4 regions of the Comamonas brasiliensis genome follow, and region 1 is predicted to be linked to each of the others. Evidence: riboswitches for the same ligand, from Rfam matches in the RefSeq annotation. Region 1 holds a riboswitch; each other region holds the start of a gene.
What was found. A riboswitch is a leader RNA that binds a small molecule or an ion and turns the genes downstream of it on or off. The one in region 1 is predicted to bind cobalamin.

Region 1 (5,786 bases):
CAGCATCACCTGCTCGGGTGACGCATCGATACCCGTGGCAGCCATGCGACGGACCAGAAGCTGGCGCAAGGCAGGGTTCCCGAGAGGTGTCGAATACTCCGTCAGCTCCGACAGCGAGCCCCGCGCCTGTGCCCGCAGTGCTCGCTTCAGCCCGTCCTCAAACATCCATGTGGGCGGCAACCAGCCGCAACCGGGCCGCAGCGATGCCGGGTCGCTCTCCAATGACTGACGTGACACCCACAAGGGGTCGACAACACGGTCGAGCCTGGGCCCCAGCTTCATCAAGGCAAGGGGCGCCACGGGCCCGTTGACATAGAAACCGGCACCGGGGCGCGATACGACAGCGCCTTCTGCCGCCAGTCGTTCATACGCTTCCACCACGGTGGAAACCGACATTTTCAGCAATCGGGCCTGCTGCCGGATCGAGGGCAGCCGCGTTCCAGGCAAGATGCTTCGAGAGGCAATGCCAGCCCGAATATGCGACATGACCTGGTTGATGAGAGTACCGCTGCGCGCCATTCGAATGTCCACCGTGTTGGCAAGCACTCCACTACAGTATGGAGCAATTGTGATTGATTGTGCACCATGACCTGCCTGCAGAGCCTCCTGACTCCGGCAGGGATAACGCACCCACCTTGCCGAAAGCGATGCGGCTGCCAGGCAGGAACCGACTCAAGGCAGGCTCTGCACCTGTTCGTCACCCATAGATTGGCAGGGCGGGACGCCAGTCATTTGCCACGCTGTGCTTGCCGGAAGAGCACTGGACGATTGATTCGCGAGCCGCAAGCAAAGACCTGCCTGATGCACAAGGCGCAGGCCATGCACCGAATGCAAACAAAGCGCTCAACATTGGAAGTATCAAGCGTTGTCAACGCCATCCAAGCGCTCTTTGCCGCCACCGGAAATCCACCTGCGAACGGCTACCTTGAAGCAGTTGGCAGCGGTCAACTCACCCGCTGCGCTCCTCGGGTACCGACACCGCAGGCAGGCCATGGCCGGTGGACAGCGAGTTCAGGCTGCGCAGTCACGGCAGCGGCCATACAGCGTGATTTCATGGCTGTCGACCAGGAATCCCGCTGGCGCCAAACTCGCCAGATTGCCGGGGCAGGCATGCACATCAAACACCCGCTGGCAGACCGTGCATTGGAAATGATGATGGTGGCCGTGCCCTGCCACCTCATACATGGGGGTGCGCTCGGGCAGGTGCACCTCACGAAGGAATCCCTCTTCGGCCATCGCCTTGAGTGCCCGGTACACGGTTGCAATGCCAAGCCCGGGCAAGGTTGCCTGCGCCAACTCCAATACCTCCTGTGGCGCAAGCGGCCTGTCGGCCTCTGCCATGGCCTGCTCAATGGCCGCGCGCTGCTTGGTGGATCGTTGCTTGGAGGTGTTCATCGTGGCGAGGCTGGGTCAATAGCGACAGGAGGCAGTATTGTGCCGTGGCTCGATCCTAGAGGTACTTGAGCCAGGTAATGTCGCGCCGGCGCTGCTTGAGTGCGGCAAACCAGCTTGCTGCGGGATACAGAGCCACAGCCAGCAGCGCTGCGATCACCCACAGCCAAAGCAGGCTGCTCAGTCCGAACAACTGTCCCTGGTTGGCCCCCCAGAACGCCACTGCCGCCAGGTACATGAACTTGAGCACGTACAGGTGCAGCACATAAAAGAACATGGGTGCGGCCCCCAAGGTGGCCAGCATTTGCAGCCCGTTGCGGCCTGCGGCGTTCTCGAAGGCGCACAGCAGCAGCAAGCCGATACCGAGCGTCAACATCAGGAACAACAGCGAGGGCGGATACTTGGTGACGTTGAACCAGGACATCAGTGTCTGCAGCGCATTCGTACCGGTCAGCCAGGGCGCATCGCCATAGACATTGAGCGTGCGCAGCAGCGCAAAGCCCAGCAACGAGGCAATGCCTGCCATCAGCAGACAGCGGCGGCGCTGCGCCGAATCACAGGCTTTGCCAAACCACGGACCGATACCGTAGCCCAGAGCAATAACGCCGATCCAGGGCAACAGAGGATAGGACGTGCGCAGCTGCACTCCGGCCAGCTCCAGCCAGCCACGGTCATGCAGGATCGCCCAGGGTACATGCATCACGTGGCCCGCAGGAAAATGCAGACCATCGAGCAGGTTGTGCCCCGCAATCAGCACCAGCCCCAGCAGCAGCAAGGCCTTGCGTGGCAGCCATACCAGCACCGACAGGGCCAGCATGGACAGACCGATCACCCAGATCACCTGCAGAAAGATCTTGGCGGGAGGAAATTGGAAGGTCCAGGCAAAGTTGACGACCGTCACCTCCAGCAGCACCAAGAACAGGCCACGCCGCCACAAAAAGCCGGACGCGGTGCGCGCCTGAGCAGCACCGGCATGCCGGCTGGCATACAGATAGGCCCCCAGGCCCGTCAAAAACACGAATACCGGCGCACACAAATGGGCGAGCATGCGCGGGAAAAACAGGCCGGGCGGAGTGTCCGCCACCACCATGGGGTCGGGAACCTGTAGATGCAGATAAAAGGTTTCACGGACATGGTCGAGCAACATGAACAGCATGACGAGACCACGCAACGCATCGATCGATTGCAGACGGCCAGCAATTACTGGTGGAGAAGACAGAGAGGACAAGTTGCTTGCTTTATTGATATCGAATTATCAATATCATAACAATTCATACCCGGTGTCTGGCGCAGACATGCTCAATTTCACGCCCGCTTCCAATACGCAGGTCGAGGACCCAGTCGACAGCCCGAGCCTTGGACAGCTCTCCCAAGCTTCACATGAGACGCTGCATATGAACGGTCTGCCATAGCGGATCTTCTTCACGCTCGATCACCGCAAAGCCCTGTCTTTGCCAGAACTCAAGAGCTCCCGGCAGGAATGGATGGGTGTGCAGATAAAGCACCTGCACCTGCTGGGCCAGAGCATGGCGCATCAGCACATCCAGCATCGCCTGCCCCACGCCTGAGCGCCGGAATTGCGGCGCGACAAACAGGCGCACGACCTCGACCACCTTCTGCGGTCCGAAATCCAGTTGCGCAAATCTGCCGTCATAGTCCCGGCAGGCAATCGTGGCCTGCACTCTTTGGTCAGCATCGAGAGCCGCCAGCATGCAGCCGCTACCCGATAGATAGGTCTCTTCGAAATGGCGAAGATCCTCGGGAATTTCCAGTGAAGCGATGCGCCCGCCGAACATGGAAACACGTGCGCTTTGCAAAAAGCCGTGAACCTGATGCAATTCACGAACGCGCTGAATGGAAATGTCTTGCAAGCGGGGCATGGAGAGGCAATCGGGGCTCATTCGTCGTCCTGGCTTGGGACTGATTGCTACAAAATCAGATACATTACCGCAACTTTGGTTTCGCAAGAACATGCGTGCGCAGCGGCGAATGCATGAGGGAATCCAGTGGTCAGGCACCTTCGGGGCCGGCCCGTGAAATGGAACTGCCCCCGCAACTGTAGGCAATGAGCCAGCCATCACACAGCCACTGAACATCTGTTTGGGAAGGCGATGAGCCAGCGATGATTTGCCAGTCAGGAGACCTGCCAGAGCACCAACCATTCATTGCCGGCGGGGTGTCCGGGAAGTGAGCATTTCATCGCTCCGATAACCTGCTGCCACTCAGGGCAAAGTTCAGGCGCGTGTCCTGCTATGTCTTCCAAGATGCTTTTCGCCGCTTCTGGAAAGATATTCCGATGCTGCTTCGAAGCCTTGCCAGCACTGCCCTGCTCGCTACCGCATTTTCCGCTCATGCAACCGACTTTCCTGTGCAGCTGCAAAACTGCGGCTACACCCTCACTCTCGACAAGGCGCCCACCTCGGTGGTCACCATAGGCCAGGCCGGCACTGAAATGCTTTATGCCCTCGGCCTGGGCGACAAGGTTGTCGGAACAGCGCTCTGGTTCAACCCGGTACAGCCCCGCTTCAAGGCTGTCAACGACAAGGTGCCACGCCTGTCCGACAACATTCCCAGCTTCGAGTCGGTCCTCGGCAAGCGCCCCGCCTTGGTGGTTTCGCAATTTGAATGGATGGTGGGCAAGGATGGCGTGGTGGGCACGCGCGAGCAATTCCATGATCTGCGCATCGCCACCTATGCCATGCCTGCCGACTGCGAAGGCAAGAACAATCTTGTGGGATCTGACGGCACGCGTACTGCCAGCTACGACGTGAAAGCCCTGTACAAAAGCATTCGCCAGTTGGCCCAGGCCTTTGATGTCGAGGCCCGCGGCGAAAGCCTGGTCAAAGAGCTGAGCAATCGCCAGACCCAGGCCGTGGCCAAGGTCAAATCCTCCGGGCTCCAGAACCTGTCTGCCGCACTGTGGTTCTCCAGCGCAGACCTGGCCGCCGACCCCTATATGGCCGGCAAGAACGGCGTGGCCGGCTACATGATGCAAGCTCTGGGCTTGCGCAACGTCATCACATCCGCAGAGGAGTGGCCGACCGTGGGCTGGGAGACGATTGCCAAGGCCAATCCCTCGATTTTGATCGTGGCCCGCATGGGCCGTCGCCGCTTTCCTGCAGACGACTACCAGAAAAAGCTGGACTTCCTCAAGAAGGACCCCGTCACCCAGCACATGGATGCCGTCAAGAACGGCCGCATCGTGATCGTGGACGCCGATGCCCTGCAGGGCTCCATCCGCCAGGTGGACGGCATGGAGCAGATTGCCAATGCGGTGCTGCAGATCGAAGGCCTCGCCAAATAAGCCAGACATCAACGAAGTCCGCATGCCGGTGCACCTTGCCCGGCCGCTGAGCCATGAATACCTACACGCCGAGCCTTTCCAGACCGCTTCTACCGGCAGGCCGGTTGCTGCGCGCCGCCCTGCTTGGGGCCGCAGCAGCCGCCTTGCTGCTGCTGGCCGTCGTGTCCGGCATAGCGATTGGCGAGACCGATATCTCCGCGCGCATCGTGTACCAGGTGCTCGCAAATCAAATGCTGGGCACCAGCTACGTCATAGACCCCATCAATGCGGGCATTGTCTGGAATTACCGCCTGAGCAGAGCCCTGGTCGCAGCCAGCTGCGGGGCCGGGCTGGCCGTCTGCGGCGTTGTTCTGCAGTCCCTGCTGCGCAATGCCTTGGCCGAGCCCTACCTGCTGGGCATTTCAGCAGGTGCTTCCACGGGGGCCGTGCTGGTTTCGGTCGCCGGCCTGGGGGCGGGCTTGGTCTCGATGAGCACCGGGGCTTTCCTTGGAGCGGTTTGCGCATTTGCCCTGGTGGCCTTGCTGGCCCATGCCGCTGGCAATGGCGGCCTGCGTAATGGCGGGCAAATCGTGCTGGCCGGCATTGCGGGCTCGCAGCTGTTCAATGCGCTGACATCGTTAATCATCACCAAGTCCGGCAGTGCCGAGCAGGCGCGCGGCATCATGTTCTGGCTGCTCGGCAATCTGAGCGGCGTGCGCTGGCCCGATACGGTTTTGACGGCTACGGTGGCTATGGCAGGAGTGCTGGTGTGTCTGATGCATGCCCGCTCTCTGGATGCATTCACCTTCGGCAGCGAATCGGCCGCGGCACTGGGAGTACCAGTGCGCCGCGTGCAGCTGACCCTGCTGCTGGCAGCTGCCTTGATGACAGCCGTCATGGTTTCCGTGGTCGGAGCGATTGGCTTCGTGGGCTTGGTGATTCCTCATGCGGCCCGTCTGCTGGTTGGCGTGCGCCATGGGCGCCTGATCCCGGCCAGCGCCTTGATCGGAGCCATCTTCCTGATTGCCGCCGATGTGGTTTCACGCACCCTGATCAAGGGACAGGTTCTGCCCATTGGCGTCATCACCGCCCTGGTCGGCGCCCCGGTGTT
Region 2 (5,786 bases), on a different contig from region 1:
GATGTCCTTGACAATGGAGGCAGCTGCCGTCTGCCAATGCAGGTGGCTGGCCTCCAGCAGGCAGGAAGAGCTGGGTGCGGAACTCACGGATTGCCCTTTTCCCGCACGCTCTTGCGGCACAGCATCCAGACAAAGAAGGGGCCGCCCAGCAGCGAGGTGATGACCCCCACGGGTACTTCGGCGGGGGCAAAGCTGATGCGCGAGAAGACATCGACCCAGATCAGGAAGATGGCACCTGTGAGAGCGGCCACTGGCAGCACGCGCCGGTGCTCGGAGCCGACCAGCATGCGGGCGACATGGGGCACGATGAGGCCGACAAAACCGATCGGACCCGTCAGCGCCACCAGCACGCCCGTCACCATCGAGACCAGAACAAATAGCCAGCGCCTGGTGCGGGTGGTGTCCACTCCCAGCGTGGCGGCGGTTTCTTCGCCTGTCAGCAGTGCATTGAGTGAGCGGGCCTGTGTCAGCAGCAGGGCCACGCCAGCAGCCAGCAAGGCAGCCGGCAGGCCCAGCTCCTGCCAGCGGGTTCCGGCCAGGCTGCCCAGGGTCCAGGTGAGCACGGAGTTGGCCAGCTCGCGCTGATCGGCCGTCAGCACGATCAGGCTGGTGACGCCGCCCAGGCAGTAGGCAATGGCCACGCCGCCCAGAATGAGTCGCGATGCCTGCAATCGTCCATTGGCATGGGCCAGGAAATACACGGCCACACAGGCCAGCAGCGCACCGCTGAAAGCGCCCAGCGGCAAGGCCAGCTCGCCGGCAAATGCCAGTGCGCCGAAGGCCAGCACGCTTACGGCACCGACCGACGCACCGGAGGAAACGCCCAGCAGATAGGGGTCGGCCAACGGATTGCGCACCATGGCCTGCATGGCCACGCCCACCAGCGCAAGGCCTGCGCCGGTCAGGGCTGCGAGCAATACGCGCGGCAGGCGCACGCGCCAGACAATCTGGTACTGGGCGCTGCTCCAGCTGCCGGAAGGCCAGTCCAGGCCCAGGCGCTGGCCCAGCTCGTAGGCCGTGATCTGCCAGGCTTGCCCGGGGGCGATCCGTACCGGCCCCAAGGTGATGGCCAGAGTCAGAGACAGCAGCAGCACTGCCGTCAACATGGCCAGCCATAGCTTCAGCTGATGGCGTTGCTGGACGAACATCTGTGTCAACGGCTGGGTCATGGCTGCAGCAGGGCGGGGTCCCAGGTGGGCATGGCGCCAGCGGGCCCGAAGCGCGAGGCGAAAGCCTGTGCAAGGTGTCTCATTGTCATTAGCCAGGGCAGACGGTCTGCATGCTGGTGACGAGATCGGGCGGAGGGCGGGCCTCGCAGCCTGTTGCCGTCACGCTGCTCCCCGCAGACGCTCGTTGCACATGCCGACTGCCGGAACTGGGTCCGGGTGGTCAGCGCTCAACAGGCCGGTATCCGGGCTGGCAGATTGCGCGAGGCATGTCACTTCGCCTTCCCGGCGTTGCCGCGCACCTCGTCGAAGAGGCCACGTAGAACACCAGTGACAGGCTCCTGCAAGCGCAAAAGCCATGAAGTGGTTTGATCTGCTTACCGTTGCGGGGGCAGCCAAGGCTTTGAACCTTGTTCCCGTTTAACCCGATGAAGCACCGGGCACCTGTCGCATGGAGAAAAAGCCTGCGGCACGGCCGTGCCGAGACTTGTTTCAGCGAAAAATTATATAGCAGCGCATCCAGACATCGTCTGGGAGATCTGGGCGAATCCTTTGAGGCAGCGAGGCACAGCACAAGGTCGGCATCGCGTTCAACGAGGCGCTGATGCAAGTTCAGGCACTTTGGCGGCGCTGCCCGTGATCGATATCCGATGCCCAAACAGGTTGCAGCCGCCTGAAATGTCTGCGGCGGCTGTTTTTGAGTGGCCGCAGTCAAAACTGCGCTGACATTTGTGCACAAAATAGAGGGTGAGAAAGCCCCCGATTCTGAGGACATCATGAGCATCTGGTCTATCGACGCACAGACCGTCACCCACAGCATTCAGCTCGCTGTCGCGCCGGTTTTTTTTCTGACTGCCGTGGCCGGCATGATCGGCTCCGTAGCGGGGCGGCTGGCCCGCATCATTGACAGGGCCCGCAAGCTGGAGGAAAGCCTGCGCACCCTGGAGGATCACGATCTGATCGCGCGCCACCTCAAGGAGCTGCATTTTCTGCGCGAGCGCGGGCGACTGGCCAACGTCTCCATTGCGCTGCTGACGCTGTGCGGCATGTGCATAGGGCTGACCATCGTGCTGTTGTTCGTGGGCCAGGCCTACGGCGTCAGCGGACATGGCTATGCCGTGTTCAGCTTTTTGCTGGGAGTTCTGGCCTTTGTGCTGGCGCTGTGCTGCTTTCTCTGGGAGACCATCATGGCGACACGCATTCTGGACTTCCATATGCTCAGCCAGGCCAGGGCAGCCGTACGCCATGTGGCGGAGTCCGAGCGCCGTCCCTGAGGGATCTGCGAGACATGTTTTTCCTGCCTTTGATCCTGGTGCCCATCGTCTTCCTGATGGCACTTGCTCGCCTCTATCAGATTCCCGTGCAGCTGCGTTCGGGGCGGTTGCGGCTGGTCGAGCGTGGCAGGCCGGGCTTGCGTCTGGCCACCTTGCTGGCCTATGTCGGTCTGCTGATGGGTAGCGGGGCATTGCTCGCGGCCCTGGTGTATGCGAGCTTCTTCGCGTCACAGCGCTGGACCGCCTATCTGCACCTGGCTCCTTATCTGGCGCTTTATCCCTTGCTGTACCTGGCGGCTGCCTGGATCTTCTATTACGGCCTGAAAAAGTCTGCTGCCGTCTGAGCTATTCCTGCATGGGCTCCAGCCAGGCGGTCGCAGCATGGATGATGCAGTCGGTCAGTCGCTGCAGGCTGGCCTGGGCATTGCGGGTGTGGGCCCAGTACATGGGAATGTGGAGATCTCTGCCCGGGAGCAGTTCCATCAAATCGCCACTGGCCAGCTGCGGGGTGATCAGCTGGGCCGGGTGCATGCCCCAGCCCATGCCCAGTTCCACGGCACGGGTGTAGCCCTGGTTGGAGGGCAGAAAGTGACGCGCATTGTTGCGCCGTCCGTCCAGTCCCAGACCATGGAGCCATTGGTCCTGCAGGCTGTCCTTGCGGCCGTAGTACATCATGGGCGCCTTGGCCAAGATCTGTGCCAGTTCCCGGTCCGACTCGGCTTGGGCCAGATGGCGCTGCACAAACGCCGGGCTGGCCACGGCGATATAGCGCATGCGGCCCAGCGGCCAGGTGTTGCAGCCAGCAATCGCCGAGCCCGTGGCGGTGACGGCGGCCATGACTTCACCTTCCTTGATGCGTTTGGCCGTGTGATCCTGGTCGTCAATGCTGATGTCCAGCAACTCGTTGCCATCCTGAGTGAAATCCGCCATGGCATCCATGAACCAGGTCGACAGGGAGTCGGCATTGACTGCCAGCTTCAGCGTGGGCAGGGCGGTCTGGCCTTCGGGGACCAGTTCCGGGTTCTTGCGGCGCAAATCGTTTTCCAGCAGCGCCACCTGCTCCACATGCAGGCACAGGCGTCGGCCGGCCTCCGTGCCACTGCAGGGCGTGCCTCGCAGCACCAGCACCTGTCCCACGCGCTCCTCAAGCAACTTGATGCGCTGGGAGATGGCGGAGGGGGTGACATGCAGCTTGCGCGCCGCACGCTCGAAGCTTCCCTCACGCAATACCGCGGCAAGCGCTTCCAGTCCTGCGTAGTCAAACATTAGAAATTCTTCATTGGATTGAGTAAATGTAATTTTACTTAATTGCTCCGTGGAGCAAGAATCCGGGCCGGTTTGGAGGAGTCAGCGGCTCATGGATATGACAACTAATTTTTATTCAGCCTGGATTGCAGGCTTTACGGTGTGCGCTTCGCTCATTGTTTCCATCGGTGCCCAGAACCTGTATGTGCTGCGTCAGGCAGTGCAGGGCGAACATGTGAAGGCCTGCGTGGCTCTGTGTGTGCTCAGCGATGGGCTGCTGGTAGCGCTGGGGGTGGCCGGCATGGCGCAGATGCTGACCAGCTATCCGGCATTGGCCCAGTATCTGACGCTGGGTGGAGCCGCATTTTTGCTGGCCTATGGTCTTTTCGCCTTGCGGCGCATGTGGCTGGCTCCGGATGCAGCCATGGAAGCCGGCGAGCGCAGGGCGGCACCGCGCGGGATGATGAGCGTGCTGGCTGCGCTGGCGGCCATCACCTTGCTCAATCCTCATGTGTACCTGGATACGGTGTTGCTGATGGGCTCGATTGGCGCCCAGCAGGAAGGTGCGGGCCGCTGGTCCTACGTGGTGGGAGCTGCCTCTGCCAGCTGTCTCTGGTTTGTGCTGCTGGCGATGGCAGGGCGACGTCTCAAGCGCCTGTTTGCCAACCCCGGCGCCTGGCGCGTCATGGATGGCATCACCGGCGTGATGATGCTGGGTCTGGCCTGGTGGGTGGCGAGCAGCGCATTTGGAATGGACGTCTGAGTCTCAACGCAAGCCGGCGCCATGTGTCGCGGACTTCGGCGCAGGCTCGCCTTCGCTGTTCAAGCCGCTGCAGCCTGCTCCCACAGGCCCACGGCTTCGATGAGGTTCCAGCTATTGCATTCGATACGGTAGTGGCCTGTGGCTCCGGTTTTCTGGCTTTGGCCCTCGATCACCACAATGTGCTTGCCATGACGCTGGGCTTGCGAGATCGGGCGGATCTTGTCGTAGTTGTGCTTCTCGGCAATGTCGCCGCGAAAGGCAATCGTCACCTGCTCGCGCCGGGGGAAGTAGTCCTTGGCATATTTGTCCAGCGTGCGATCGGCAACCAGCGTGGCCATATCGGGCGAGGTGGCGGAAGAAGTGTTCATCGTGTCTCCTCAAGAGTGGACTCTTGTTGTGTGCAAAATCTGAGCCGGTTTATGACGCAATTGTTGCATTTTGTTTCTGGTGGCGCCAGTGCCAATCTTCATGGCAGATGGCAGCCCTCGTTCTGCACCAACTCGGGCCACAAGGCAGAACTGCCTCATGGCGCGGACAGCGGCAGTTGCAGACCTGTCTTGATGCGTTCCAGTGCGATCGAGGTGCTGTAGCGGCGAATGTTCTCGTCACCTTCGAACAGGCGTTTGCAGATGGCCTGGTAATCATCCATGTCGGTTGCCGTGACGACCAGGATGTAGTCGGTTTCGCCCGTCACATAAAAGCATTGCTGCACGGCCGCTTCATCGGCGATTCTGGCCCTGAAGCCGCGCGACAGGTCAGGCCTGTCGTTGACCAGCTGCACGGTGATGATCGCGGTCAGCGTACGGCCAACCTTGACGGGCTCCAGCACGGCCACGTTGGCGGCAATCACCCCGGTTTCCTGCAATCGCTTGATGCGCCGCTGCACGGCCGGGGCCGAGAGGTTGATGTGCTCCGCAATCAGACGCTGTGGCATGAGGTTGTCACGCTGGAGAAGGGCAAGAATCGCGTGGTCAAAGGAGTCCAGATCGGCAGCAGGCATGGTGTGGGATGGGTTGAGAGCGAAACTTGCAGATTCAGGGCCGAAAACGAGCAAATTTCGCGGGTGACATGCAATATCGTACCTACCTATGTCAAAAAACAGCTGGAATCATTGGTGGCCCGTGTTGGCCGTATTGGGCTCGGTCACTGCGCTCGGGCTGGGAACTTCGCTGGCCAAGCAGCTGTTTCCCCTGGTCGGTGCCCAGGGTACCTCGGCATTGCGGGTGGGCTTTGCCGCGCTGATTCTGGTGTGCGTCTGGCGGCCCTGGCGCTGGTCGCTCAACCGTCAGCAGGCACAGGCTCTGCTGATTTTCGGCATGGCGCTGGGCGGCATGAACC
Region 3 (5,786 bases), on a different contig from region 1:
TCAGGCGCCTGCACGAGCACCCAGCTTGCATGCGCGTCTGATCCAGCCCGCTCGCGCTGCATCGCTGGAATTGACCACCGGGCCAAAGCTGTGCACGCGCACGGGCCTGATCCCGCTGAACTCCAGGATGGCCTGCTTCATTTGCCGGTGACCGGGTTGGCGCTGCACCCATCTGTAGTACCACGGCGGGGAGTCCATGGTCACCAGTAGTTCGGCGGTGCGGCCTGTCAGCAGGCGATCCCACAACACGGAATTGGCTCGGTACTTGAAGGCGAAGCCTGGAAGGAAGATGCGATCCAGAAAGCCCTTGAGTAGTGCTGGCAGTCCGCCCCACCAGATGGGATAGACCCATACCAGATGCTGGGCCCAGGCAATGTCGATCTGTGCATCCCGCAGGTCGGGTTCCAGCGGCTGGACATGCGCATATCCATGGCGAAGGATGGGATCGAAATACATTTCCCCAAGTGACAGCAGGCGTACTTCGGCTCCGGACCGGCGCGCGGCGTCGGCATAGGTGTGAGCCAGGCTTGCACACAGGCTGTGGGAAGAGGGCTGGCCGAGGATGATGAGGATGCGACGGGACATGGCGATAGAGGCTCGCGGAGTTTGGAGGCCGCCAGCATCACCTTGCCCCGTGGGACAAAGTCAAGCGCTGGATCGGATCGGGAGCCTGTCTGGCGTCGCGCACCCAATTGAGTCCTCACAACTGGCCAACTCCACGCTCAGCGCCGCAAGAGCGGTGTCTGCAGCCTGCAACTGCGCCAGCTCGTCGGCAATGGCATGTCGCCGGGACTGGATCAGTTCAAGGACGGCTGCAGCGCCCGCGGCGGTGTCGATGGCGCGTAGCGGCTGAAGCGCAGCCAAGCGAAATCCCAGTGCCAGCGCCTGGCGAATCCATTGCACGCGCTGCACATCCTCAGAGCCATAGCTGCGGTAACTGCCTATGCGCGCCACGGTGCCGAGCAAACCGTGGGCCTCGTAGAGGCGGAGCGCCTTGGGTGTGCAGCCTGTGAGTGCCGCGAGCTCACCGATGCGCATAACTGACCTTCGGGTGCTTCCAGGAATGGCGGGCGCTTGCGCAAACGGCTGAGGGCTGAAGTTGCATGCGTGTCTGAAGTCGCTTGGGCATGTTGCGGGTGCAGGTGTGTCAGCCGGGATTTGCCGGAACATCGATTTCCGGGGGGCACCTAAAGCCTTGGGTGCAGCCAGCGCAGATCAAGGTCTGCTGTCTGAATGGTCTCAGGCGATAGGGCAAGAAAAAGGCCCGCAATGCGGGCCAATCATCAATCCAGATTTGCAAGTTGTTGATGCCTAGCGTGGCTTTGTTTGATGTGCAGGACCACGTTCATGGCTGTAAACCAACTACATCAACAGCTTGTCGGTAAAGGTGTCTGCAAATGCCACCGGCTCGTCATCCTGAACCGGGGGTTCAGGTGGGCAAGAGCAACCTATCGTTGGGTTCATCTGACGCGAGACGATCACGCTCAATAGGTGATTTATCAAGCCCATGCTCGTTGAGCATTGGTTCAAGGAAATATAAAAACCGGCAGATTTGCAGACGGTTTGATTCTAGCTGGTATTGGCTGTCGTGCGCAGCTCATGACTGCTTTGTTGCCGAGGTTAACTGATCAAAGCAGCCTGGCATCGGCATCCAGAGCCTGATCGAGCCTGAGCACCAGTTGCTCTGCCAGCTCCTGCTGACGCTGCAATTCGGCCTGGGCGGCTGCACTGACCTCGGAGGCCGCGCTCTGCTCCTGAACGAGTGCCTGCATTTCAGCCTGGGCATTGGCCATGTGGGCTTGCTGGGCATCGCGGTCGAGCACATCGAACGCCATATTGAGGGCTGCCAGCACTGCCACGCGCTCGCGCGAACGGACCTTGCCGCTGTCGCGGATGCGGGTCATCGCCTCATCCACGCGGCGAACGGCTTCCTGCACTCGTTCTTCTTGACCATCGGGGCAGGTCAGCACATAGCTTTGCTGCATGATTTGCACATCGATCTGCTTCATGGGCGTCAGTGGCGGGTCTGGTGATGGAGGGTGACGGCTGTCACTCTCCCTGGTTGGCGGGCAGGCGTTCGATCAATGCATCGACGCGCGCACGAGCGGCCTGCAGGCGCAGACGCAGCAAATCGCGCTCTTGCGTCAGAGCGATGACCTGATCGGTGAGCAGGGTGTTGGTGCGCTGCAGTTCCTCGTGGCGCACCAGCAGACGCTCTACGCGCTCGGCAATGAGATCAAGAGAGGGCTGGGTGGTCATAGACTCTGCCATTGTAGGTCTTGCAGTCCGTGGGTGAGTATAAATGTGCAGGCAAATTCGCAGTTTGCGCCAGAGCACGGCCTGCTTGACTGCCGCAGTCGGGAAACTGCAAGATTTCTCTCAAAATCGTAGCGTGCTGCGCAAGTTCTGTGTGCCTCAAACGCGTGTTTAAGGTAAAAAATCGTCACCTGAACCGCGCAAGGCTACTTCGAATGAAGGATTTGCGCCGCGTAGCGCTCATTACAATGGGCGCCTGTTGGTGCTCGAGGCTGCTTTTCTGTGGTCTCAGTTCAACGGGAAGCAGGGAGGGGCTGGCCAGATGCACTGGCTCTCCGAACCTGCGCTGCCCCCGCAACGGTCGGCGAATGGAGTGCTGCGGCATTCCGCCTTTTCCCCCATGGCCACTGGCGCTGCGCGCTGGGAAGGCCGGCAAGAGGATGATTCGCCTAGCCCGGATACCGGCCAACATGGGTTGCCTGCATTGTGTGCAGGTATGTTTGCTCAATGTCGGCGGGTAGGCTGGCATGGGCGTATTCAAGTGTGCTTTCCATGAGTCCGCAATCTTCGTCCCTGCGCCTGGCGCAGGTGGCTTCGCGCGCACGCGCCTCCTCTTTTGTTCTCCGTCCCACCTTGCTGGCATCTGCGTTGGCCATGGCGTTTGCCGCACAGGCTCAGTCAGCTGCGCAGGCCGATGCGGTGCAGATGAAAGAAACCGTGGTCACCGCCAATCGCATCGAACAGCCTTTGTCGGATCTGGTGGCCGATATGTCGGTGGTGGGTCGCGAAACGATTGAAACTGCGGGGGCCGTGGGTGTGGCCGATGTGCTCTCGCGCCTACCGGGTGTGCAGATGGTGCGCAACGGTGGTGCTGGCTCTACCACCAGCGTTTATCTGCGCGGTGCCGACACACGTTTCACTGCCGTCTATATCGATGGAGTGCGTGTGGACTCCCAGTCCACGGGCGGTGCATCCTGGCAGGATATTCCGCTGGAAGCGATCGACCGCATTGAAGTGTTGCGCGGCTCGGCGGCGGCTGTCTACGGCTCAGACGCCATGGGCGGCGTGGTGCAGATCTTCACCAAAAAGGGCGAGGGCAAAGCCAAGCCCTATGCGGGTCTGGGTTGGGGCAGTCGTGGCACGGTGAAGGCTCAGGCAGGCATCAGCGGCGGTGTTGCGGGCTGGGATTACAGCCTGGGTGTTTCGCATGCCAGCAGCAACGGCTTCAATGCCAAGACCTCTGCGGGCTTCAATCCCGATGCGGATGGCTATCGCAGCAACGCCTTCAACGGCCGTGTGGGCTACCAGATCAACAGCAATCAACGTGTTGAGGCCACAGCTCTGACCAGCTATATGAACGCAGGCTATGACGCCACTGTCTCCAAGACCAGCCCCATGGCCGACGACCGCAGCATCTACAAGATGAATGCGGTAGGCCTGAACTGGCTGGCCAAGTGGAGCGATGTCTACAGCACGCGCCTTCAGTACACGCAGTCACGCGATTTCTACCAGACCAAGCCCAGTGTCTATGAAACCGACACGCGTCTGCACAGCTATCTGTTCCAGAATGAGTGGCGGCTGGGAGCGCAGACCGTGACGGCCGCGCTGGAGCGCCGCGAGGACAAGCTGGTCAACAACGGCCTGGATATCGGCAGCCGCAATCGCTCCCAGAACGCGCTGGCACTGGGCTACGGACTGCACGCGGGAAAGCACACGCTGCAGCTCAATGCCCGTCATGACCGCGACAGCGAGTTAGGCGGCCACACCACGGGCAGCGCTGCGTATGGCTATGAGTTCATGCCCAACTGGCGCGCAACCGCATCGGCCGGCACTGCCTTTCGTGCACCTACGCTCTATCAGCGCTTCAGCCAATATGGCGATGCCAGCCTGTCGCCTGAAAAAGGCCGCAATGTGGAACTGGGCCTGAAATGGGGCAAGGGCAGCGACAGCTTCTCGGCCACGCTTTATCGCAACAATGTATCCAATCTCATCAACTATGTGGGTGGGACGGGCACCTGTGCGGGCAATACCGGCCTTTACGGCGGCTGCTATGCCAACGTGGCCAAGGCCCGTTACGAAGGCATCACCCTGGCCGCCACCACTCGCTTGGGCATGGTGAATCTGCAAGGTTCGGTGGACTTCCAGGATCCGCGAGATACCGATAAGGATCTGCAACTGGCTCGCCGCTCCAAGCGTTACGCCAATCTGTCTGCCGACACCACACTGGCCGGCTGGAGGCTGGGCGTCGAAATGCAGGCCGCCGGAAAGCGCTTTGACGATGCTGCCAACAAGACTGTGCTGGGCGGCTACACGCTCTGGAATCTGAGTGCACAAAAGCAGCTGACACGTGAATGGAGCCTGGTGGCACGCATCAACAATCTGGCTGACAAGCGCTATGAGCTGGCCCGAACCTATGCCACCGAAGGCCGCAGCGGCTATATCGGTGTGAAGTGGGAAGCTAACTGAACAGGGTCGCCATGACATCCATCGCAATGCCGGAAAAAACCAACCGCTGCCCCGCGGTGCTGATCAGTGCTCCGGCCTCTGGCCAGGGCAAGACCACCGTGACGGCGGCCTTGGCACGGCTGCATGCGCGTCAGGGACGCAAGGTGCGCGTATTCAAGTGCGGGCCGGATTTTCTGGACCCCTACTGGCATGAGCTGGCCAGTGGTTCGCCCGTGCATTCGGTGGATTTGTGGATGACGGGCGAGGCGGATGTGCGCCAACGCCTGCATGAGGCGGCCCAGGAGGCTGACCTGATTCTTGTCGAAGGCGTGATGGGCCTGTTCGACGGCAACTTCAGCGCGGGCGATCTGGCGCAGTTGCTGGGTCTGCCGGTGTTGGCCGTGGTCGATGCATCGGCCATGGCGGGCACTTTCGGGGCGCTGGCCTACGGCTTGCAGCATTACCAGGCCGGCCTGCGCTGGGCCGGCATGCTGGCCAACCGGGTGGCCACGGCGCATCATGCGGATCTGCTCCGGCAAGGCCTGCGCGACCAGTCTATGTGGCTCGGGGCCATGCCCGGAGTGCAACTGGGCGATGTGGCGGTCAAGGCCAGGTCTGCGGCGCTGCTGCCGGAGCGCCACCTGGGCCTGATCGCCGCCCACGAGCTCGGCGATGCGCTGCAGCGCCTGGATGCTGCAGCCGATGCCCTGGCCCAGACGCCACTGGGGCAGAGGGCCTGGAGCTCGGATGACGGGCAGCCCAGCTGGCAGGATTGGTGTGTGGACTTTGCCGCGCCGGACATTGGCGCGGCTCAGCCCCGCTTGGAGCCATGGCTGGGCGGACGTCGCATTGCCATTGCGCGCGATGCAGCGTTTTCGTTTATCTATCCCGCCAATCTGAACTGTCTGCGGGCCATGGGGGCAGAGCTGTGTTTTTTCTCGCCACTGGCTGGCGATGCGCTGCCGCCCTGCGATGCGATCTGGCTGCCCGGCGGCTATCCGGAACTGCATGCGCGGGCTCTGCATGAGAACCGGCAGTTGCGCGACGGCATTGCCCAGCATATTGCGCAGGGCAAGCCGGTCTGG
Region 4 (5,786 bases), on a different contig from region 1:
CGTACCTGGCCGAGTTGTTCGGCCGTGACCAGATCGGCCTTGGACAGCACCACCAGATCGGCGGCCGAGAGCTGGTCCTCGAACAGCTCGTGCAGGCTGGCGTCATGGTCGAGATTGGGATCGGCCTGGCGCTGCTCGTCGACGGCATGCGGGTCATGGGCAAACTGGCCGGCGGCCGCAGCGGGCGTGTCGACCACGGTGACCACGGAATCGACGGTGAAGACATTGGCAATGTCGGGCCACTGGAAGGCCTGGACCAGGGGCTTGGGCAAGGCCAGACCGCTGGTCTCGATCAGCAGCACATCGATATCGGCGCGGCGCTCGGCCAGGGCCTTCATGACGGGGAAGAACTCTTCCTGCACGGTGCAGCACATGCAGCCGTTGGCCAGCTCGTAGATTTGACCGTCGGCGCCGCCTTCCTCCTGGCAGCCTATGGCGCAGGTCTTGAGGATTTCGCCGTCAATGCCCAGTTCGCCGAACTCGTTGACGATGACGGCCACGCGCAGCCCCTTGGCCTGCTCGAGGATATGGCGCATCAAGGTGGTCTTGCCGCTGCCGAGAAAGCCGGTGACGATGGTGGCGGGAATCTTGGTGGTTTGCATGGATCTATCTCCGGTGGAGGAAAGCAAGAGAAATCAGGAGCGTTCGAGGACAGCCGGTCCGTGGACATGGCATTGCGGGTTGACGCGCGCATCAAGCACATGGCCTGTGAGCGTGGACGCCAGATTGTCGGCATCCATGGGACCGTACCAGACGCCGTCGGGGTAGACGATCATCAACGGGCCATGGTTGCAGGGGTACTGGCAGCCGGTCTGCAGCGGTTGCAGCCGGTTTTTCAGTCCCGGGGTTTCACGTATCGTTCGCGTCAGTGTGGGCCATAGCTGCAGCGCTCCCTTGGCCGCGCAGCGCGGGCCCACGCACCACAGCACATGCTGGCGGTGCTCGGGCACCAGCGACCAGCCCTTGGGGTCGTGCTCCCATGGATCGTCGCCCAGCACCTCGGGCACATCGGGCTGGCGCAGTGCATCTTCCACGGACCGGGCCAGCAACTCGGTCAGCCCGGGTAGCTGCAGCAGCGGCTGACCAAATACCAGACGCGGAGAGGGCTGTGAGGAATCACGTGCTGCACGCCAGCGCATGATGAGCTTGTGCAGCCAGCGGCGCAGCGAGGCTTCGTCAGGCACCATCACGGGCAGGATCAGAATGCTGCGTGCCTCGGCACACAGGTCCAGCGCCTCGCCCAGCGTGGGCTGGGCGCGGTCCACATAGGCCGTGGTCACCTGCTGCACAGGCTGGCCTGAGGCCCCCATGGCGGTCTCCAGCCGCGCGGCCAGATCGCTGAGCTCCGTCAGGCCTGCGGTATAGGCGCCGCCCCGGCTGAGCAAGATGATGGCCAGCGAAGGAGCTGCGGCCTGCTTGAGGTCGGCAGGTCGGGAGCTGGGGAGATGCTTGTTCACGGCAGCTCTCCTGCAGAAAACTCCACGCGCTGGACGCTGATCTTGCGCTCGGGGTGCAAGGCAGCAGCCAGACGCTGTGCGGCTTCGATATTGCGCGGGCCGGGTGTGGCTTCGGCATAGCTCATCACGAAGAACCGGCGATTGCGAATGGCGGAAACCGCCTCAAGTTCCTTTTTTTGCAGCAGGAACTCGATCTTGCCCTGGGCGTCGGGTTGGCCGTAGTCAATGATCACGATCCACTCGGGGTCGCGCTCGATCACGTCTTCCCAGTTGCCGCGCTGCCAGTTCTGGCTCAGGTCTGCAAAGATATTGCTGGCTCCAGCTTCGTCCAGCATGGCTTGTGGCATGCCGAAGTGACCGACGGTGACGGGAATCTCCTGGCCGCTGTCGTAGACAAAGACGCGCGGCAGCGTGCGGTTGCCTTGCATCTGCTGGCGCAGCTGGGCCTGGGAGGCCCGCAGTTTGTCTATGCGTGGCTGGGTCTGCGGGAGGACGCCAAAGATGCGGCTGATGTTCTCCATGTCCAGCAATGCATCGTCCAGTGCGATGCGCTCGCGCTTTTGCACGCGGATGCAGGACTCGGACAGCACATAGGAGGCGATCCCGTGGCTGGCCAGGCGCTCCGGGGTCACGGCACCTTGGCGAAAGCCATAGCTCCAGCCGCCAAAGACAAAGTCGGCTTCGGCGCCCAGCAATACCTCCAGGTTCATGCCCTGGGATGAAAGATCGGGCAGACGCTGCAGCCAGGGCTTAAGCTGGGGGCTGATCTCCTTGCTGGAAGGGATGCCCGAGTAGCCGACCAGGCGCCGGCCCAGACCGAGATAGAGAAAGCTCTCGGTGATGTTGACGTCATGGGTGACGGCGCGCTGGGGAACCTTGTCATAGCGCACCGTCTGCCCGCACACCGGCAACTCCAGCGCTGGCTGATGCTGGCGCATCGGCACCGCAACCGCCTGCGGCTCGGGTGCTTTGCCGCAACCGGCCAGCAGCAGCGATGCTGCCAGCAGCGCCGAGCCGCAGGGACGATTCAAGCCAATAGCTTGCATGGCAACAGGCCTGGGCAGCATCAGAAGCGCATCAGCGCGGACAGTTCCACGCTGCGCCCGCGTCCCAGCAGCCACTGGTTGCCACTATAGGCATAGGTGGCATAGAGGCGGTTGGTCAGGTTGCGGCCTACCAGGCGCAGCGTGGTGCGCGGGTTCATATCCCAGCTCAGCACGGCGTCGGTCACCACATAGGAAGGCATGCGAACGGTGTTGGCGTTGTCACCAAAACGGTCGCCCACATAGCGCATGCCCAGCGATGCCTGCCAGGGGCCGGTGCGGTAGTGACCCCAGAGGTTGGCAGTCACGCGCGGCACGTTGCTGGGGCGGTTGCCTGCACGGTCCACGCCCTTGCTGCCCTCGAGCAGACGGTCGAACTTTGCATCCACATAGGCAATATTGCCTTCGAAGCGCAGCGTCTTGCTGGCATGGATGAGACCGGTCAGTTCAATCCCCCTGGACGACTGCTTGCCACCCTGGACCGACAGTGCCGGACGATCGGGGTCACGGGTGATGATGTCGTCCTTGACGATGCGATAGGCCGCCACGGTCCATTCGCCACGCCCATCGGCCAGTTGCTGCTTGTAGCCGACCTCGATCTGGCGGCCCTGGCTGAGGCTGAAGCCGGTTTGTGACTGGGCAATCGCCAGCAGGCTGGTGACGGGGTCATGGCCGGTACTGGTTTGCACATAGGCGCTGCTGAGCGCATCGAACTTGTGGGTCAGGCCCAGGCGCCAGGAAGTGCCGTTCAGCGGCTTGTCAAAGCCCGAGCCGTCCTGAATATTGCTGCGCGAGAAGGCATACCAGTCACGACGCATGCCGGCCATCAACAGCCATTGCTCGCTGATCTTCCAGGCATCTTCGAGATACAGCGCATTCTGGCGGAGGCTGGAGTTCATGCGCGGCAGATAGGCATCGGGGCTGTCCCAATAGCCATGCTGCGGGTTGAAGGCCGAAACCGTGGATTGACCGGTGTAGGGAGAGTTGCTGGTGCTTGTGAACTGGGCATTGGAGATGTCCCAGCCCACGGCGATCTGGTGGTTGGCGGCCTTGAGGTCCAGCCCCATGCGATTGCCCGTCTGCTGCACATCGTGGCCGATTTCCAGATAGTCGGATCGCCCCACCTGGCCGGTGGCCGGCTGGTAGTCGTAGGCCTCGATGTTCTTCCAGTGGCGATCGGACTTGAAGTGATAGAGCTCGTTGCGCACCGTCAGCGCGTCGCTGGCACGCCACTGTGCCTTGGCACGGAAGCGCTGGTCCTTGAACTGGTCGATGGCATCGAGCACGTTGTAGTTCTTGTTGCGCAGCTCCTTGACGATTTGACCGTCGACCACGGGCGAGCCGAAATAGCGCTCGGGCTTTTGCTGGCTGATGTCGGCACTGAGATCCACGGTCAGATCGCTGCGCGGCGTCCAGCGCAGTGCGCTCATTAGCTTGCCGCTGCTGGCCTTGCCCAGCTCGCGCTCGCCGTCGGTGCGGTCGCCATAGGCATCGAGACGGTAGCTCAGGGTCTCGCCCAGTGCGCCACTGGCGCCGATGCCGGCGTAGGCCTTGCCGTGGCTGCCTGCTCCCAGCAGCACTTCGGTGGAGCGCTCGCGGCTGGGCTGCTTGCGGATGGCATTCATGGTGGCACCTGTGGTGCCGCTGCCATACATCAGCGATGCCGGGCCGCGCAGCACTTCGATGCGCTCATAGCCCCAGCTGTCGCCCGGATAGTTGACGGTGCCCGAGGCCACGCCCAGCATGATGCCGTCCTCGGCAATGCCGATGGAGTTCACGCCATTGAAACCGCGGCTTGAAAAAGACAGCCCCCCATTGCCGGGGGCGCCCGATGTGCTCAGGCCCACGGTGCGGGTGACCGCGTCGGAGACGCGGTAGTCCGCACGCTCGTCTATTTGCAGCGAGGACACGCCGCTGACGCTGGCCGGGAGGTCCAGCACGGGTACGTTCACATGGGAGGCCGTGGTTGACGGCTGGCTGGTCTGCAGCTCATGCGAGGGCAGGCGGTTTTCCCGCACCGTGACTTCGGGCAGGGACTGCTGGGCCATGCCGACGACGGGGCAGAGCAAAAGCAGCTTGAGTGCGGTGCTGCCTAGATGGCGCAGCTGAGGCTTGGAGTTGAGGGCGGAATGAAGAGCAGCAGAGGTTTGTGGATGAGAGCACATATCACGAGGCCGAAACTGCCTGAAGGGATAGCTGTGCCGCAGACAGGTCCGCCTTTACCAGGCATGACGCAATCCACTTTCTGGCCGCTATCCGCACCCCGCAGACAGTTTTCGTAAATACCGCCCCGAGGGGCGGAGTTGAGTCATCGGCAGGCCGGTCTCCGGGCTCACAGGCAATTCATTGCTGAATTCACGACTCGCCTTCCCGAAAGATGCAGACCGTCGCGATGCGAGGGGCCGGATCATGTCCAGTGGCTGCAAGCGCTGATGCGCTCGCATGAGTGTGTTGACCTGCTTACCGTTGCGGGGGCAGCCAAGGCTTCCTGAGCTTGCGATCAGACCTTGTTCCCGTTTCACTCGCTTCAAGCGAGCACCTTCCGAAACGAAGCGCCATCAAGGCGCCGCGAGAGTTTATCAGTCCCCGGGCGAAACGCGCAGGGATTTAGAGCAACTCGTCCGGCATGAACTCGATCAGCGGTCTGCCGCTGCGCTCGCTCAGGCGTACCTGGGCACGCACGCCGTAGACCTCGGCAATGGTCTGCGCGGTCAGCACCTGGGCCGGCGTGCCCTGCGCCACCAGTTCTCCTGCCTTGAGCAGGTACAGGCGGTCGCAGTAGTGAGCGGCCAGTGGCATCTCGTGCAGCGCGGCCAGCGTGGTCAGGCCCAGGCTGCGGATCAGGTTCATCAGCTCGAACTGGTGGCGTACGTCCAGATGGTTGGTGGGCTCGTCCAACACCAGCAGCCTGGTCTGCTGGGCCAGTGCCCTGGCCATGAGCACGCGTTGCTTCTCGCCCCCTGAAAGGGTGGAGAACATGCGCTGTGCCAGCGACTGGGCACGGACCTGAGCCAGGGACTGGGCGACGATGCAGAAGTCTTGCTCGCTGTCGCGGGCGAAAGAGCTCTGGTGCGGCGTGCGGCCCATGAGCACCACATCGCAGACGCGCAGATCGAACTCGCTGGTGGTTTCCTGGGTCAGCACCGCCATGGAGCGGGCATTGTCGCGAGCGCTGCGCAGCCAGACGTCCTGTCCGTCTATGCAGACCGCACCGCTGGCAGGCCTGAGCATGCGGTAGATCATGCGCAGCAGGGTGGACTTGCCGCTGCCGTTGGGGCCGAGCAGG

Region 2: it holds a riboswitch for cobalamin, as region 1 does, so the genes downstream of both, DJFAAGMI_RS03775 (FecCD family ABC transporter permease) here and DJFAAGMI_RS22485 (ABC transporter substrate-binding protein) in region 1, are expected to answer to the same signal.
Region 3: it holds a riboswitch for cobalamin, as region 1 does, so the genes downstream of both, DJFAAGMI_RS03425 (TonB-dependent receptor domain-containing protein) here and DJFAAGMI_RS22485 (ABC transporter substrate-binding protein) in region 1, are expected to answer to the same signal.
Region 4: it holds a riboswitch for cobalamin, as region 1 does, so the genes downstream of both, DJFAAGMI_RS03765 (TonB-dependent receptor) here and DJFAAGMI_RS22485 (ABC transporter substrate-binding protein) in region 1, are expected to answer to the same signal.

Annotation. Positions count from the first base shown of each region.
Region 1 covers NZ_JAANES010000006.1:350,178-355,963, forward strand. Annotated here, with positions in the region: gene DJFAAGMI_RS22465 (aminotransferase-like domain-containing protein) at 1-519, opposite strand, end outside; gene DJFAAGMI_RS22470 (Fur family transcriptional regulator) at 1,012-1,395, opposite strand; gene DJFAAGMI_RS22475 (acetyltransferase domain-containing protein) at 1,451-2,638, opposite strand; gene DJFAAGMI_RS22480 (GNAT family N-acetyltransferase) at 2,769-3,272, opposite strand; cobalamin riboswitch at 3,332-3,557, shown strand; gene DJFAAGMI_RS22485 (ABC transporter substrate-binding protein) at 3,689-4,696, shown strand; gene DJFAAGMI_RS22490 (FecCD family ABC transporter permease) at 4,750-5,786, shown strand, end outside.
Region 2 covers NZ_JAANES010000001.1:835,318-841,103, forward strand. Annotated here, with positions in the region: gene DJFAAGMI_RS03770 (ABC transporter ATP-binding protein) at 1-87, opposite strand, end outside; gene DJFAAGMI_RS03775 (FecCD family ABC transporter permease) at 84-1,148, opposite strand; cobalamin riboswitch at 1,386-1,629, opposite strand; gene DJFAAGMI_RS03780 (DUF2721 domain-containing protein) at 1,943-2,440, shown strand; gene DJFAAGMI_RS03785 (hypothetical protein) at 2,455-2,784, shown strand; gene DJFAAGMI_RS03790 (HTH-type transcriptional regulator ArgP) at 2,786-3,706, opposite strand; gene DJFAAGMI_RS03795 (LysE/ArgO family amino acid transporter) at 3,798-4,448, shown strand; gene DJFAAGMI_RS03800 (hypothetical protein) at 4,508-4,816, opposite strand; gene DJFAAGMI_RS03805 (Lrp/AsnC family transcriptional regulator) at 4,972-5,448, opposite strand; gene DJFAAGMI_RS03810 (EamA family transporter) at 5,537-5,786, shown strand, end outside.
Region 3 covers NZ_JAANES010000001.1:752,759-758,544, forward strand. Annotated here, with positions in the region: gene DJFAAGMI_RS03405 (NAD(P)H-dependent oxidoreductase) at 1-585, opposite strand; gene DJFAAGMI_RS03410 (MerR family transcriptional regulator) at 646-1,038, opposite strand; gene DJFAAGMI_RS03415 (cell division protein ZapA) at 1,629-2,009, opposite strand; gene DJFAAGMI_RS03420 (hypothetical protein) at 2,050-2,259, opposite strand; cobalamin riboswitch at 2,500-2,740, shown strand; gene DJFAAGMI_RS03425 (TonB-dependent receptor domain-containing protein) at 2,809-4,722, shown strand; gene DJFAAGMI_RS03430 (cobyrinic acid a,c-diamide synthase CobB) at 4,734-5,786, shown strand, end outside.
Region 4 covers NZ_JAANES010000001.1:829,500-835,285, forward strand. Annotated here, with positions in the region: gene cobW (cobalamin biosynthesis protein CobW) at 1-602, opposite strand, end outside; gene DJFAAGMI_RS03755 ((2Fe-2S) ferredoxin domain-containing protein) at 636-1,457, opposite strand; gene DJFAAGMI_RS03760 (ABC transporter substrate-binding protein) at 1,454-2,503, opposite strand; gene DJFAAGMI_RS03765 (TonB-dependent receptor) at 2,524-4,665, opposite strand; cobalamin riboswitch at 4,801-5,058, opposite strand; gene DJFAAGMI_RS03770 (ABC transporter ATP-binding protein) at 5,108-5,786, opposite strand, start outside.